DNA from 3 places in the Ligilactobacillus acidipiscis genome. Region 3 is predicted to be linked to each of the others. Evidence: predicted binding sites of a transcription regulator. Region 3 holds the regulator's gene; each other region holds the start of a gene.

Region 1 (5,594 bases), 180 kb from region 3:
TCAGCAGACTTTTCGACTGGCTCATCATTTTTAGTGATCTTGATCACGCCATCTTCAAGTCGAGCAGATAAGTTCTTATTGTTAGGATTGTCAAGATAATAATCAGCTATCTTATCTTCTAGTTGTTCTTGAATAACACGGTGTAATGGACGTGCACCCATCTTCGGGTCATAACCAAGGTCAACTAATTTATCAGCAACTGGACCAGTAACGTGAAGTTCGATCCCTTTAGCAGCCAACATTTCGTTAACATCATCTAACATTAAGGAAACAATGTGATGCAAATTCTCCTTGGATAAAGCATTAAATTCAACGATACCGTCAAAACGGTTCAAGAATTCAGGTTTGAAGTATTTGGATAAGCTGTTCAAAATTGAATGAGTCTCACCGGAAGCTTCAGCACCAAAACCTACGGAAGAAACAGAATCACCACTGCCGGCGTTAGAAGTCATGATGATGATCGTATCCTTAAAGGACACTGTCCGACCCTGAGAATCTGTTAAACGTCCATCATCTAAGATCTGTAAGAATGTGTGCAAAACATCCGGATGGGCCTTTTCAACTTCATCCAACAAAATCAAGCTGTATGGGTGACGCCGAACTTGTTCGGTTAATTGACCAGCTTCTTCATAGCCAACATATCCTGGCGGTGAACCAATCAGTTTCGAAACTGAGAATTTCTCCATGTATTCACTCATATCAAAGCGGATCATTGCATCTTCGGTTCCGAATAACTCACGAGCTAATTGCTTAGCAGTTTCAGTTTTACCGACACCGGTTGGACCAACGAATAAGAAAGAACCAATCGGACGGCCGGATTTGTTAAAGCCGACCCGGTTACGCCGGATCGCCCGCGCAACCTTCGTCACAGCTTGGTCTTGCCCGATCACATGCTGTTCTAGTGAATTTGCTAAATTCTTCAGTTGTGTTTGCTCTTTTTCTTTTAATTCGCCAACTGGAATGTCTGTTTTTTCTTCGACGATCTTTTCCATATCTTTTTCAGTGATCTCAGGAGTCGACTCATCAGTCGTCGAGTTTTCCTTCATCTTATTGAACTTGGAAACTTGATCACGATAGTAAGCAGCTTTTTCATAGTCCTCAGCTTTCAAAGCGGCCTGCTTTTCTTCTTCAGCCTTGTTGATTTTTTCATCCATCACTGCTGGATCAACTGTATGAATCGTTAGGTTTTTCTTCGAGCCGGCTTCATCCAAGAGGTCAATTGCTTTATCAGGCAAGAAACGGTCTTGAATATAACGGTCTGATAGAGTAGCTGCAGCTTCCAAAGATTTTTCAGAAAACTTAACGTGATGATAATCTTCATATTTGCCACTGATCCCTTGCAAGATCTTGATCGTTTCTTCAACTGAAGGTTCATCGACTTGGATCGGTTGTAAACGACGAGCTAAGGCAGCATCTTTTTCAATCGTCCGATATTCATTTAATGTTGTAGCACCGACCAATTGCAGTTCGCCACGAGCCAGGGCTGGTTTCAAAACGTTACCCGCGTCCATACCGCCTTCGGCATTGCCAGCACCCACGATCTCATGAATTTCATCAATAAAGAGGATCGTATTCTTCTCTTTTTTCAATTCATCCATTAATTGTTTCATCCGCTCTTCGAACTGACCACGGATCCCCGTGCCCTGAACGAGTGAAACAACATCTAAGCGGACAACTTTTTTATTTTGCAATTTTTGCGGAACATCATTATCAACAATTTTTTGGGCCAAGCCTTCAACAACAGCTGTTTTACCAACACCAGCTTCACCGATCAAGACTGGATTATTTTTTGTTCGCCGGTTTAAGATCTCGATCACGCGCTCAATTTCTTTATCTCTACCGATCACTGGGTCGATCCTGCCATTTTGAGCCTCATTAGTAAGGTCCAGGCCATACTGACCGAGGATCGTATTGCTACCGTTATTGCGGCCATTACCGCCAGCAGCTTGAGTTGGCGGAACTTGTCCTTGTCTTTGTGCACCTTGTTGGTCACTAGACATTGCTCGGAATAAGTCGTCTAGGTTACCAAAACCAAATGGATCTTGCATCATGGAACTAGAACGACCGTTATTCCCAGCTTGATCTTTTAACTTCTGATAACAGTTTTGGCAAAGATCGATCGAAGTTTGCCGACCGTTGATACTAGTTGTCAAATGGATCGTTGCTGGGTTCTGATGACAATTTTGACATAACATATATTTTTTCACGACCTTTCGTAAGATCAGGTTTTGAAAGTCAAAAACATTTGACCTTCTTTGACCTTTATGGTTTTATTATACAAAGTTCTGAGAAAACTTCAAGCTATACGCTTAGAAAAATATTTGTTTTTCATGCTATAATTGCATTCGGAATTAAATAAGGAAAGAAGGGGCAGTTATGAGCAAAGATTATCAGCAGATGTTAGAGCAGATACGTTCGGGTGAATTAGAGGAATTCGAGATCAATACGGACGAATTTATGGACTTTCAAAAAGTTTTGATGGAGTATTCGCATCGCAAAAAAGTTGTGGGGAGTGCTAAACGCGGCGGTGGAGCTGTCTATCACTATGATCACACATCGGAGCATGAATAAGATTATTTTATCTGTAAGATGTAGTTTAATATGATGAAAATGAATTGTGCAAAAGATAGTTTTCAATTCAATTAATGAAAAACTATGAAAATACAATCGCATAGGGTAGCACCTTGTTTAAACATTAGCTACACGCAGAACCTTTGATTTTAGCGCTTTATCGCGTGAACTCATATGATTGGAAAGCAAAACAAACTTGTTTTATCACATGATACATGGTATTATTTTTTTAGCGAGTTTTACCATGAAGTAGCATTTTATGGACAGTTTTAAATGTAAACGTGTTCGGAAAATTTGTCTCACTTTTCATTGGTCAAGCTCAACAATTTTTTATACTCAAAGGAGAATGGTTTAAAATGGAAAAGAAAGACTTTCACGTAATTGCAGAAACAGGTATTCACGCTCGTCCTGCTACTTTGTTGGTACAGGCAGCAAGCAAATTCAATTCTGACATCACATTGGCATTCAACGACAAATCAGTTAATTTGAAGTCGATCATGGGTGTTATGTCTTTGGGCGTTGGCCAAGGTTCAGACGTAACTATTACTGCCGAAGGTGCAGATGAAGCAGATGCTATTGCAGCAGTTGCTGAGACAATGAAAAAGGAAGGACTTGCTGAATAATGACGAAAATGTTGAAAGGGATAGCAGCCAGTGATGGTATTGCCGCAGCTAAAGCTTACATGCTTGTGCAACCCGATTTATCATTTTCCGAGACAAAAATTGATGACCCAGAAGCTGAAATTGCTCGTTTAAACGACGCTGTTGCAGCTTCGAAAAAAGAGCTTGAGGTCATTAAAACTAAAGCTGCTGAAAATTTGGGTGATGAAGAAGCACAGGTTTTCGAGGCGCATTTGACCATTCTTTCTGATCCAGAAATGTTGGGTCAGATCAGTGATAAAATCAAGAATGATAAAGTTAACGCAGAAGCTGCAGTCAAGAGTGTGACTGACATGTTCATTCAAATGTTTGAAGGTATGACCGATAATGCCTACATGCAAGAACGTGCTGGTGATGTTCGTGATGTTACGAAACGTTTGATGAGTCATTTACTGGGTGTTACCTTACCGAGTCCTGCTTTGATCAATGAAGAAGTTGTCATTGTAGCTCATGATTTGACACCATCTGATACAGCTCAATTATACCGTAAGTATGTCAAAGGGTTTATCACTGATATTGGTGGACGGACATCACATTCTGCAATCATGTCACGGACACTGGAGATCCCAGCTATTGTTGGTTCCGGTTCCGCTACGGATGACATTAAAGCTGATCAAACAGTGATCATCGATGGTATTAATGGTGATGCTTTAGTTGACCCAAGTGATGCTGAATTAAAAGAATATCAGCAAAAAGCTGACGACTTTGCCGCACAAAAAGCAGAATGGGCTCAGTTGAAAAACGAACAGTCTGTTACTGCTGATGGTAAGCAAGTTACTCTTGGTGCCAATATTGGTACTCCAAAAGATGTTGAAGGTGCCACTGATAATGGTGCCGAAGCAGTTGGCTTATTCAGATCTGAATTCTTATACATGGATGCTTCCGAGTTGCCATCTGAGGATGACCAATTTGAAGCATACAAACAAGCAGTTGAAGGTATGAATGGCAAACAAGTAGTTGTGCGCACGATGGATATTGGCGGCGATAAGAAATTACCTTATTTGCCATTACCTGAAGAACAAAATCCGTTCTTGGGTTATCGTGCTATCCGGATCTCTTTGGATCGCCAAGATATTTTCCGGACACAGTTACGAGCTTTGTTACGTGCTTCTGCCTATGGCCGTTTAGCAGTCATGTTCCCAATGATCGCAACAGTCAAAGAATTCAAAGATGCTAAGGCTGTCTTTGAAGAAGAAAAGGCTAAGTTGGTTACTGACGGTGTTAAGGTTTCTGATGATATCGAAGTTGGTATGATGATGGAGATCCCTGCAGCTGCAATGATTGCTGACAAGTTAGCTAAATACGCTGATTTCTTTAGTATCGGTACTAACGACTTGATTCAGTACTCAATGGCTGCAGACCGGGGCAACGAACACGTTTCATACTTGTATCAACCATATAATCCTTCATTGTTACGTTTGATCAAGAATATCATCGATGCTTCCCATAAGGAAGGCAAATGGACTGGCATGTGTGGTGAAATGGCCGGCGATCAAGTCGCTGTTCCATTGCTTGCAGGTTTAGGATTAGATGAGTATTCAATGAGTGCAACTTCAATTTTGAAGACTCGTAGCTTGTTGAAGAAACTTGACACAAACAAGATGAAAGAATTAGCTGATAAAGCTGTGACTGAATGTGAAACAACTGAAGAAGTTGTTGATTTAGTACACAAGTATACTGACTAATTACAAATAAATTAGAGGTTCGAATAACTCGCATTTTGTGGGCTTATTCGAGCTTTTTTTGTTGTAAACAGTTTGACAAGTAAGTGGAAGACTGTATAATCAGCTTTGTCGTTTTTAAAATAAATTGTTTAAGAAAAGATTGTGTTAACAGGCATTTAGTTGCTTATAGTTGTCGAAAACAATATAATGATACTTGACTATTATTCAGACTAAGGGGGATCACCGTGAATATAGGTATATTTACAGATACATATTATCCGCAAGTCAGCGGTGTTGCGACTTCGATCAAAACATTGCGTGAACAACTAGAGAGTTTGGGGAATAATGTGTACATTTTTACAACAACGGACCCTAAGGTCGATCAAAACGTTTTTGAAAGAAATGTTTTTCGATTTACGAGTCTTCCTTTCATTTCGTTTACGGATCGCAGGATCGCTGTCCGTGGTCTTTTTCAAGCGTATGAGATCGCCAAAGAGCTCAACTTGGATCTGGTTCACACACAGACAGAATTTTCAATGGGAATGATCGGCAAGTTTGTTGCTAAAAATTTGAAGATCCCATGCGTGCATACTTACCATACGATGTATGAGGATTATTTACATTATGTGATGAAAGGCAAAGTTTTACGGCCTTCGCATGTTAAACAGCTCAGTAAAACTTATTGCGAGCACATGGCGGG
Region 2 (5,594 bases), 610 kb from region 3:
TAGACAAATGGTTGCGCTCGCGCATCCGCCAGTATATCTGGAAACAGTGGAAGAATATCGGAACCCGTTATAAAGCATTGATTAAACTAGGCTTGACACCCAAACAGGCGAAAATCTACGTCAATACTCGTAAGGGATACTGGCGCAACGCGCACAGTAAAACACTGTTGATGACCATAACTAATAAAAGACTGGCACAGCGTGGGCTAATAAATCTGTCCAAACTGTACCAGTCTATTCAAGCAAAAGCTTAAGTTGTTGAACCGCCGTATACGGTTCCGTACGTACGGTGGTGTGGGAGGTCGATAGTGTGAACTATCTCCTACCCGATTGTGACTATGAAAATTCAAACTGACATAACTATTCTTTAATTCGATGAGAAGACGTAAACGGAAGTTTTCAAAGTTCCGGAAACCGTAAGCAGTCTTTTTAATGGCTTTGATCTTGTTGTTTGTTCCTTCCACGGGTCCATTAGAAAAGGTCGTCTGAAAGCTGTTCTTGATTTCTTGTAGATGTTTACGCAAGGTACGATTAGTTTTTTTGATGGGCTCAGGCATGCCTGCAGCTGAACGTGTTAGACTTTCTAAGAGCCTTGGATCTCGCTGATGGACAGCTTGTAAAAGTGTTTGATAATAAACGTAAGCTTGTCGCAAAGCGGAGGACATGTTTAATAAACGCTCCACAATATCCTGTTCACATAACTGCATATTACGAAAGTTTCTGCTTTTACGATAGGTTTTAAAATCAAGTTTGGTCGAGTCTTTAGTTAACGATTTCCAATAATGTTTCAAAGCACGTGCGTTGTGCGAACCCTGTCCCGCCTGTTTCATGGTTTGTGTCCGAACTAAGTTTAAGGCCCGATAAGCTTGGGTTACGACATGGAAGCGGTCGGCAATGATCAGCGCTTGCGGAAAGATCTCATGGATCAAGGATCGATAAGGCGAGTACAGATCAACTGTGACCGTTTGGACTGCCCAGCGAGCTTGACGGTCATATTGTAAAAAGTAACTTCGTAAGTATGTATTATGCCGAGAACGCACGATATCTAACGTGCGGCGTGTCGCAATGTCCATGACAATGATACTCATGCCGCTACTAGAAAAGTTGCCCGCTTTAAAGTCGTCAAAAGCGATATTTTGCGGTAAGAAATGATGATTGGGCCTTAAGTAAGTTGAGAGCTCTTGCGCAAAGCGCATCACTGTCATTCCAGAGATCCCAAAATCAGCGGCAATATCTTTTTGTGAGATATTCTGGTCTAATTTAGAAATAGCCTGATATTTAACGGCTTGTGAGATTTGGTCGTTAGCCTTGACGTCCTTGATCTCCGCAAGTTTTGTAATAGTTTTAGGGCAGGCAGCTGAAGCCGGGCAGAGATATTTTTGTTTGCGGATCGAAAAAACATTTGTGATCCCACCCGAAGGCAAACCGAGCATCTCAACGGTTTTAAAACCGTTGTAGCGCATTTTTTGACCACAAACTGGGCAAGCACAAGGATAAGATTGCCGCAAATGGATCTTGCGGACTTTTTTATGCTGGTAAAATCCTGCAGCTATCACTTTATTCTTATATTTTGGATCAAATTCCAGGTGTGAGTCTTTAATTCCCAATAGATCCAGTGTACAATTCTTCATGTAGGACATTCCTTTCAGTGTAGGGATTGTTTCTTTGAGATGAAGTGTGTCTTCATCTCTATTTTTTTATCATAAAACAAAATTGGTACTGAGAGAAGATTTTTCTATCAGTACCAAATATTATAGAACCGTTTTTTTACCTGGATTATTCATAATTTTACCTTGAGGTCTGCTTTTGGTTGTTGCCGTGCTGTTGCTGACCTTTTTTCTTTTTCACCTGCTGGGTGTACAAAATGAGCACATCCTGTGCTATTGTAAAGTCGACTAAACACTACAAAGAACAGGAGTGCTCCTAATGTCGACTTTACATCATAAACAGCTTTTATTCAATAAACAAATCAAAATTTCTAATGACGGCGGTGAGCTAGCGAACGATGCGGGGACTTTATTGCTTGCTGAGTTTCTCCATCAACTCCACTTTGACCAGTTTTTAGAGACTAACTTGCGTTTCAAAGATGGTCGCAAGTATTGTACCTTCACTATGAACGATTTATTCAAGCAGTTGTTATTTCAATTACTAGCGGGGTATTCCCAGGATCAGTCTGCTAACACCTTGGCCCAAGCGGCTGATTTCAACTTAGCTCTAAAACAAGCAGTCGCTTCCCAACCGACGCTCTCACGTTTTATCAATCACGTCTCGGCGACAGGCCTTTTCTCCGTCAAGTCTGTAATGATCTCTTTGGCGCACTTAGTCCTGGGCCAGCTGAATCAACATCAGCTGATCCTTGACCTCGACTCCACGCATGCTGATACATTTGGTAACCAAGAAAAAAGTGCTTATAACGGTCATTATCAGACTAACGGTTATCATCCATTACTAGCTTTCGATGCTTTATCGGGCTGCTTATTGAATGCCCAATTACGTCCAGGCAATCGCTATACTTCACAGGGAGCGACTAAATTCTTATTACGGGGCCTACGGGCCTATGACCAGTCTTCTTTGGATGTCCTCGTGCGGGGAGATTCTGGTTTCGCAGCGCCAGGGATCTACCGTGCCTGTGATAAAAAACAGGCTAAATTCGTGATCCGCATGAAAGCGAACCGCCAACTCCAAAGTCGGGCTGAGCGCTTGATCCAAGTGGGCGACCACGACTTCAGCGAAACTGAAGTCCAATGGCATGTCCTGCAGGATTACTGTCCCCAAAGTTGGCCACGCCCTTATCGGGTGATCATTAGATCAACTCGGCCAGCGGGAAATTTACTGTTTGACCATGAGTTTATCGTGACCAACTTGGAAGAATTGAGTGGTCCGCAAGTCTTTGCCCTCTATCAACAACGTGGTTCAATGGAAGACTTGATCAAAGAAGTTAAACGCGGTTTTCATTTTGATAAAACGGACAGTTCCAGCTTTAACGCCAATGAGTTTCGCATGTTGGTGGCTGGCACGGCTTACAATATACTCCAAGCCATGAAGAACTTGGTTTTACCACCGGAACTTAAACACGCTCAGGTCGAGACCATCCGCTTTAAATTACTTCATTTGGCAGCTAAGGTCACGCACCACGCCCATCAGATCTGGGTCCATTTATCCCAGACCAATGTGTTTGATAAATTATTCTGGCAGACACTGTTTAAGATCCAAAACATTAAAATATACCCGCTGTGAACTCACAAAATAAAATATATTTTCTAGGGAAAGGGTGAAGTCTGCCCTTTTTTAAGCAATACGACCGCAAAACTAACAAAAAAAGCTTTTTTCTGAGACCACGGTTATTTTGCGCCAAATTTTATTTAAGACAAAAAGTATGAATAATTCAGGTTTATACTGTTCATTTAAATTTAATTAACTTTATTTAATTTTAAAGGCTGAAGGTATCATAACAAACTTACAAATAAACTTTACTAGAGGTCGATGTAGTGTGGTTTGTATTTTGTATCGGTAAATATTAAATAAAGTAAGGGACCATGTTATTTGCTAAGGTTATTTTGAGATTCACTTCTTAGATTTGAAAAGAAATCGAGGATCAATTATGCATCAAGAAAATTATTTTAATAGAACGATCCTGTAAAGACAATTGACCCGAATAGATAAAATTATAATATCACGCCGTATAACCCCCTATAATTACTGATATAACAATTTGGTCAAAGAAGGTAAGACTTTTTGCTAGCATCTAAATTTATATCTTGTATAATAGAAAGTAGCAAAATAAATTGCTAAATTATCAAAAATAAATCTTCTTAAAACAAGTAAAAATTTACAAGGAGGGATAAGGGATATGAATAACGACAGCTTAACAAATGCGGTGCAAGAAGCAATCGGTCAGGCACAACAAATAGCGATAACTCGGAAGCACCAGGAGATCGATATTGCCCATTTATTTAAATTTCTGATTCAACCTGGCGAATTTGCAGCTGATTTATATCAAAAGGCAGGCCTTAATGTTGCTGCTTTTGAAAAAGAAATCGATCAAGAGCTGGACAAAATTGCTGTGGTGTCGGGGAATGTAACCTACGGTCAATCAATCAGCCAAAACTTAGCTCACTTACTGCAAAATGCTGACCAGTTAAAACAAAAGCTGGGTGATGAATATATTGCGATCGACACACTTGTTTTGGCATTGATGCAATTGAAATATCATCCGTTAACGGAATTTTTAAAGCAAAACGGACTTACTGAGAAAAAGTTACAAGCAGTTATTGCTGATTTGCGAGGGGGAGAACACGTGACATCTAAAGACCAGGAAGCACAATATAAGGCATTAGAAAAATATGGGATTGACTTAGTTAAAGAAGCACGTTCCGGCAAACAAGATCCAATCATTGGTCGTGACGAAGAGGTCAGAGATGTGATCCGGATCCTTTCACGCAAAACCAAAAACAATCCGGTTTTGATCGGTGAACCTGGTGTTGGTAAAACAGCGATCATTGAAGGACTAGCACAACGGATCGTTAAAAATGATGTGCCGGCTAATTTAAAAGATAAAACTATCTTTTCTTTAGATATGGGTGCTTTGATAGCAGGAGCCAAATACCGTGGCGAATTTGAAGAACGTCTTAAATCAGTTCTCAAAGAAGTAAAGAAAAGTGAAGGCCAAATCATTTTATTCATCGATGAGATTCACAATATTGTTGGTGCAGGAAAAACAGAAGGCAGTATGGACGCGGGTAATCTTTTAAAACCAATGTTAGCCCGAGGAGAACTGCATTTGATCGGTGCCACTACTTTGGATGAATATCGTGAGAATTTAGAAAAAGATAAAGCACTTGAACGTCGTTTCCAGAAGGTCCTTGTTCAGGAACCGACAGTTGATGATACGATAGCTATTTTACGCGGCTTGCGTGAAAGATATGAGATCCACCATGGCGTGCGGATCCATGATAGTGCTTTGGTTGCGGCAGCTACACTTTCAGATCGTTATATTACGGATCGTTTTTTACCTGATAAAGCAATCGACCTAGTTGACGAAGCATGTGCTGAGATCCGTGTCGAAATGAATTCTGTACCGACTGAACTAGATCAGGTCAATCGAACGGTCATGAGACTTGAAATTGAGGAAGCAGCGCTAAAGAAAGAAACTGATGAAGCATCGAAAAAACGTTTGGCCGAACTACAGCAGGAATTAGCCAATGAACACGAAAAAGACAACCGGCTAAAAATGCGGTGGGAAAGCGAAAAAGAAGATATTAAGAAAGTCAGCGACAAAAAGTCTGAGATTGATCGCGCTAAACATCAGTTGGAAGATGCTGAAAGCCAGTATGATTTAGAAAAAGCAGCTAAATTACAACATGGAACTATTCCACGACTTGAAAAAGAATTAGCAGATTTAGAAAAGAGTGATCGCCCCGATGACTGGTTAGTGGAAGAGTCAGTTACTGAAAACGAAATTGCGGCAGTTGTAAGCCGTTCGACCGGTGTGCCAGTGTCTAAGTTAGTGGAAGGCGAGCGACAAAAATTACTTCATTTATCAGATAGCTTGCATCAGCGGATCATTGGCCAAGGTGAAGCTGTAGATGCAGTTT
Region 3 (5,594 bases):
ATAGTTGGTCCGGCCATTCTTATCCAGCTCAGAATTAAAATACACACCAGGGGAACGAACTAATTGTGAAACGATAACACGTTCTGCCCCATTGATAATAAATGTTCCTTCCCTAGTCATTAAAGGAAAATCACCGAAGAACACGTCTTGTGATTTGATTTCATCTGTTTCATGGTTGATCAAACGCAAAGTAACGTGCAGTGGTGCAGAATAGTTAGCATCATGTTCACGTGCCTCATCAACGGTATACTTTGGTTCTAAAAGTTGATAATCGACAAATTCCATGGAAAGCTTACCCTGGAAGTCATCGATCGGCATAATGTCTTCAAACATTTCCCGTAAACCTTCATCTAAGAACCATTTATAGGAATTAGTTTGGATCTCGACCAAGTTAGGCAGATCAAGAACTTCCTTAATGCGGGAATAACTTCTACGCACACGGTTTTTGCCGTATTTTACCAAGTGTCCTGCCAAATTGTTCACCTCTCAAAATATTTCTGTGAATTCAGTATCTGACTAAACTGAAAAGACTAATGTTACATTTTATTTACAAATTCAACTAATGCAAAAAATTTCGTGATTTTAAGCAAAAAAAAGCAAAAACAGATCGTCGCTAAAAATGGACATCACTATTTTTGCTATTTCTCTATCAACCATGGACAATATATCACAGCCGATAGCTAAATTCACAGTTTTTGCAATTGTTAATTATACCAAGTATTTCAACTTTGTCAAGCCTAAATACTCTAAAAGCTGTTGAGATCCAAAGGGTCAATCACCGGAACAAAAGCTATTTGCTTTGGGTGACAGGTTCTTTTGTTTCTTGTTCTTTGACCTTCAAAGAGATCTTGCCCTTTTGAGCACCGATCGTTACAGTTGACCCCGGCGTGATCTTGCCTTCTAGCAAAGACTCACTTAATCGGTCTTCAATTTCACTTTGAACAGCTCTTCTGATTGGACGCGCACCATACTCTGGATCAAATCCTGCCTTAGCAACAACGTCAATGGCTGCTGGTGTGATCTTGAGCTTGATATTTTGCTCCTTGATCCGTTCGATCACGTCATGGGTCATCAACTTGACAATTTCATGCAATTGTTGTTTATCCAAGGAATGGAAAATAACAACCTCGTCGATTCGGTTCAAGAATTCCGGTCTGAAAGATTGTTTCAAACGACCCTTGATCTTATCAGACATTGCCTGATATTCATCAGTAGTGGCCTTGGCACCAAAACCAACTTCCTTTTTATCACGGATATCAGTGGCACCTAAGTTAGATGTCATGATGATGATCGTATTTCTAAAATCGACCTTGCGTCCCTTGGAATCTGTTAAGAAACCATCATCTAAAACTTGCAGCAAGATGTTGAAAACATCAGGGTGAGCTTTTTCAACTTCATCGAGTAAAACAACTGAATACGGCTTATTTCTGACCTTTTCAGAAAGCTGTCCACCCTCATCATAGCCAACATAGCCCGGAGGAGCACCAATCAGACGACTGGTTGAATATTTCTCCATGTATTCACTCATATCGATCCGGACCATATTGTCTTCATCACCAAACATTGCCCCGGCCAACGCCTTAGCCAATTCAGTCTTACCGACACCAGTCGGCCCCAAGAACATAAACGAACCGATCGGACGAGTCGGGTCGCCTAAGCCGCTGCGAGCACGCCTAATGGCCTTAGAAATAGCAGCAATTGCTTCATTTTGACCGATGACACGTTTGTGCAAGATATTTTCCAGATTGACTAACCGATCACTTTCACTCTTAGTTAACTGAGTAACCGGGACACCGGTCCACTCAGAAACAACGTTAGCAACATCTTCCTCGCCAACTTCCTTAGTGTAATGACCGTCTTGTCCTTCTTCTTGTGCCTCTAACTTAGCCAGCTTTTCTTTCCACTTTAATTCCTGTTTACGGTACTTTGCAGCATCCTCGAATTCTTCATCAACTAAAGCTTGTTCTTTAGCGGCCTTGGCATCTTTTAACTTATGCGAGGCCCGAGCTAGTTTTTGTTGGCCGCCAGATGCTGCAATATGAACTCGAGCAGCAGATTCATCCATCAAATCGATGGCTTTATCCGGCAAGAAATGGTTAGTAATATAGCGATCACTCATCTTAACTGCGGCCTGCAAAGCTTCATCAGATAATTTCAACTGGTGATGCTTTTCATACTTCGGACGCAAGCCTTTTAAAATATCAACTGTTTCTTCTGGAGTTGGTTCATCAACAATGATCGTTGCAAATCGTCTCTCCAAAGCAGCGTCTGATTCAACATATTTCTGATATTCATCCAAAGTCGTGGCTCCAATGACTTGCATTTCACCACGAGCTAAGGCAGGTTTCAAGATATTAGAAGCATCGATCGCACCTTCAGCACCGCCGGCACCGATCAAGGTATGCATTTCATCGATAAACAAGATGACATTGCCGTCATGGTAAACTTCATCCAAAATTTTTTTCAGTCGATCTTCAAACTCACCACGATACTTAGTTCCAGCAACTAATGAGCCCATATCGAGCATCATGACCCGTTTGTTGGTAAGCTCTACCGGCACATTATCATTAATGATTTCTTGGGCAAAGCCTTCAGCAATAGCCGTTTTACCAACACCTGGCTCCCCCAGTAAAACTGGGTTATTTTTAGTCCGTCGGCTTAAAATCTGGATCACACGGGTGACCTCTTTTTGTCGGCCGATAACAGGATCGATCTGACCATTTTCAGCCATTTCATTTAGGTTACGAGCCAAACCATCCAAGGTAGGTGTTCCTTCGACCTTGTCTTTTTTCTTCGCATTTCTGCGAACTTGAGTCTGGCTGATCCCCAACTGTCTGAAAACTGTTTGTCTGATCCGCTTAATGTCGATATTTAAGCTATCCAAGATCCGTGATGACAAAATATCGTCATCTTCAAGTAAAGCCAATAAAATATGCTCTGTCCCGATCTTTTCGGAATTTAACAATTCTGCTTGAGCAACGGCACGAGTCAAGATTTTCTTTGCTTTAGGTGAATATGGCAAGTAATTGTCTGGTGCTTGTCTTTTCAAAGTGCCATAACCTGTCAAGCGTTCAATTTCTTCCTTGATATCAGTGGGCGTGATCACGAATTGTGCCAGAACTTTATGGGCGATCCCCTGTTCTTCAGAAACGAGGGCCAGCAACAAGTGTTCCGTACCGATGGCCTGATGCCTAAAGCCATTTGCATTGACTTGTGCGAGTTCTAAAACTCTTTTAGCACTAGGAGTATATGATTCATTCATTTCAAGTCCCCCTTATATAGTCAGGTTTTTTAAAGCAAAAATTCTTTTCTTTAAAAAAGAAGACTTCTTTACTTAAGCTATTTTTTACGATCACAAGATACAAATCAATCTGCACACCTTAAGCGATTTAAAACACTAACTAAGATCCGTGCACGAACCGCGTTTTCCAAACGTTTATCGGCAAAATCTAAAGTCGTCCGATCCATAGTCGCTAATACTAGGTTTGCTTCTTTTTGTGTCAAAAACTTATCCTCGTAAAGACTTTGTATGATCTGCAAAGCTTTACCAGAAGTAATACTTTCTCCGATAAGATCGATCAGTTGGTCCAAAACATCGGTGTCGTCGATCAAATTGACTTTTGCGATCCGAATGTATCCGCCGCCACCGCGTTTACTCTCAACTAAATATCCATTTTGGATCGTAAACCTCGTTTTGATAACATAGTTGATTTGAGAAGGAACAACATCAAATTGCTCCGCGATCTCAGAACGCTTGATCTCTATTTTTTGCGAATCGGCTAAAATACTTTTGAGATACTTCTCAATAATATCGGATATGTTGCGATTTTGCATTTAAACCACATTCCTTATTATCCAACTTTGACTAATATTGACTATTATTATATATGGAAACATGGTCAAATTGCAAAGATAATGCCATATTTGTTTAAATATCTTTCAAATCACGCTGACAAATTGTACTCCTTATAATGATCTGACCGCAAGTATTTTCTTTGAGTTGTTTAAACTACCACTAATCAAAGCGAGTAACCCATGGAAACAAAGCTAACTTATTTTATTATATTTATCTCTAGCGATAGCTGTCATTTCTTTTGACGACGGTCTTTCTTGGGCCGTTTTTTCTTAACCCCACTAACGCTGATGTTTTTATTTTCTTACTCCTAGGACTTATCAAAATACGATCCGCTCAGCGCATAAACCAAGGTACTTTATCTAACATTTTGATGTTTCAGTCCCTTACAGCTATCCATTACATGCCGCAGCTGCAAATCGTTCACTATAAAACATTGATCAGATGCTCTATTATGGCCATAGTTCAAAAAATTGCAACTAAAACGCACAAAATAAGATCCTTGCTCGCTGTTCTCAAAAATTAGGCCACAAAAAAGACAGGCGTCAAAAACGGGTCTAAACTTTTTAGTGTTGATGAGCGTTCATCAGCACTATTTTTGTACAAAAAAGGACATCATTTGTCCTCATATGCTACGATTAAAGCGACAAAACCAAATCAAAGCGAGGTATAAATGATGTCCCAAACTGATTCTATCCTAAATTTACTCAATATCCAAGACCCAAATATCAAAATTTCAGCTTGTACTGATTTTTCACAGGCCGGAGTTCACGAAAAACTGCTTTCAGCTACGCTGACTTACCCCGTCGAACGCTGTGTTAATTGTGGTTCCACGAATATCGTTCAGAATGGGACCCGCCTGACCAAGATGAGACTACCCAGCCTAGGTGAACAACCGCTCCGCATGAACTTGCGCAAACAGCGTTATCTGTGCCGGACTTGCCACCATACTTTTAGCGCGCAGACGCAGCTCGCTCCACCTCGGCACTCGATCACCCGCCAAGCAGTCCACGAAATCGCGACTTTGGCTAAGAACTCACTGCCAGTCAAAACGATCAGCCAGACCGTGGGAATCTCAGCTTCCTCGGTTCAACGGATCTTGTATAAGGATCAGCGAGCTTTAGTAACGCCCAAAGAGCTGCCGACAGCTCTCAGTTTTGACGAATTTCGTTCAACTAAGAACTGCTTTTCTTTTATCTGCATTGACGCAAAAACCCATGATTTGGTCACCTTATTGCCAGATCGTCTCTCGCAGACGATCCGCGAGTATTTCACCAATACTTATACACTTTCTGAGCGTCAAAAAGTTCAACTGGTGACCATGGATCTGAATGCGCAGTATCAGACTTTCGTCCGTAGTCTTTTTCCTAACGCCCTGATCGTCTTTGACCGTTTCCATATTGTTCAGTTAGCGGGTCGGGCACTTGACCATGAACGGCTGCGTGTTTTAAAAGGGATCAACGACCACCACGACCGCAACTATAAAGTTTTAAAAAGCAACTGGCGCTTATTCCACTTAGCTGAAAATCAACTTGAGACCTCCCAGGTTAAATATTATCGGGGATTAAATGAATACACGACTGCCCAAAATGTGGTCGATCTGGGACTCAAGAATTTTCCACAGTTCGCAGAAAACTATCAGACCTATCAAACGATCTTAACCTTTATTCGCAACCGCGATCGGGCTACTTTACAACAATTAGTTATGAACTACCGTCCCAATGGTACTGAAATGGATACC

Evidence for each region. The regulator CtsR, encoded in region 3, represses protease genes until heat stress. The targets are predictions, from matches to a motif close to TTGGTCAAAAAAGGTCAAANA.
Region 1: a site for CtsR is predicted at 2,243-2,263, ahead of BQ5903_RS08050 (ATP-dependent Clp protease ATP-binding subunit). Genes of this name have one in related genera too.
Region 2: a site for CtsR is predicted at 3,713-3,733, ahead of clpB (ATP-dependent chaperone ClpB). Genes of this name have one in related genera too.

Annotation. Positions count from the first base shown of each region.
Region 1 is NZ_LT630287.1:1,726,003-1,731,596, reverse strand. It holds gene BQ5903_RS08050 (ATP-dependent Clp protease ATP-binding subunit) at 1-2,195, opposite strand, end outside; gene BQ5903_RS08045 (hypothetical protein) at 2,377-2,571, shown strand; gene BQ5903_RS08040 (phosphocarrier protein HPr) at 2,928-3,194, shown strand; gene ptsP (phosphoenolpyruvate--protein phosphotransferase) at 3,194-4,915, shown strand; gene BQ5903_RS08030 (glycosyltransferase family 4 protein) at 5,140-5,594, shown strand, end outside.
Region 2 is NZ_LT630287.1:1,299,922-1,305,515, forward strand. It holds partial or broken gene ltrA (group II intron reverse transcriptase/maturase) at 1-254, shown strand, start outside; partial or broken gene BQ5903_RS05995 (ISL3 family transposase) at 333-1,631, opposite strand; gene BQ5903_RS06000 (IS1380 family transposase) at 1,927-3,237, shown strand; gene clpB (ATP-dependent chaperone ClpB) at 3,851-5,594, shown strand, end outside.
Region 3 is NZ_LT630287.1:1,910,519-1,916,112, forward strand. It holds gene rpoB (DNA-directed RNA polymerase subunit beta) at 1-483, opposite strand, end outside; gene BQ5903_RS08925 (ATP-dependent Clp protease ATP-binding subunit) at 791-3,262, opposite strand; gene BQ5903_RS08930 (CtsR family transcriptional regulator) at 3,367-3,834, opposite strand; gene BQ5903_RS08935 (ISL3 family transposase) at 4,527-5,594, shown strand, end outside.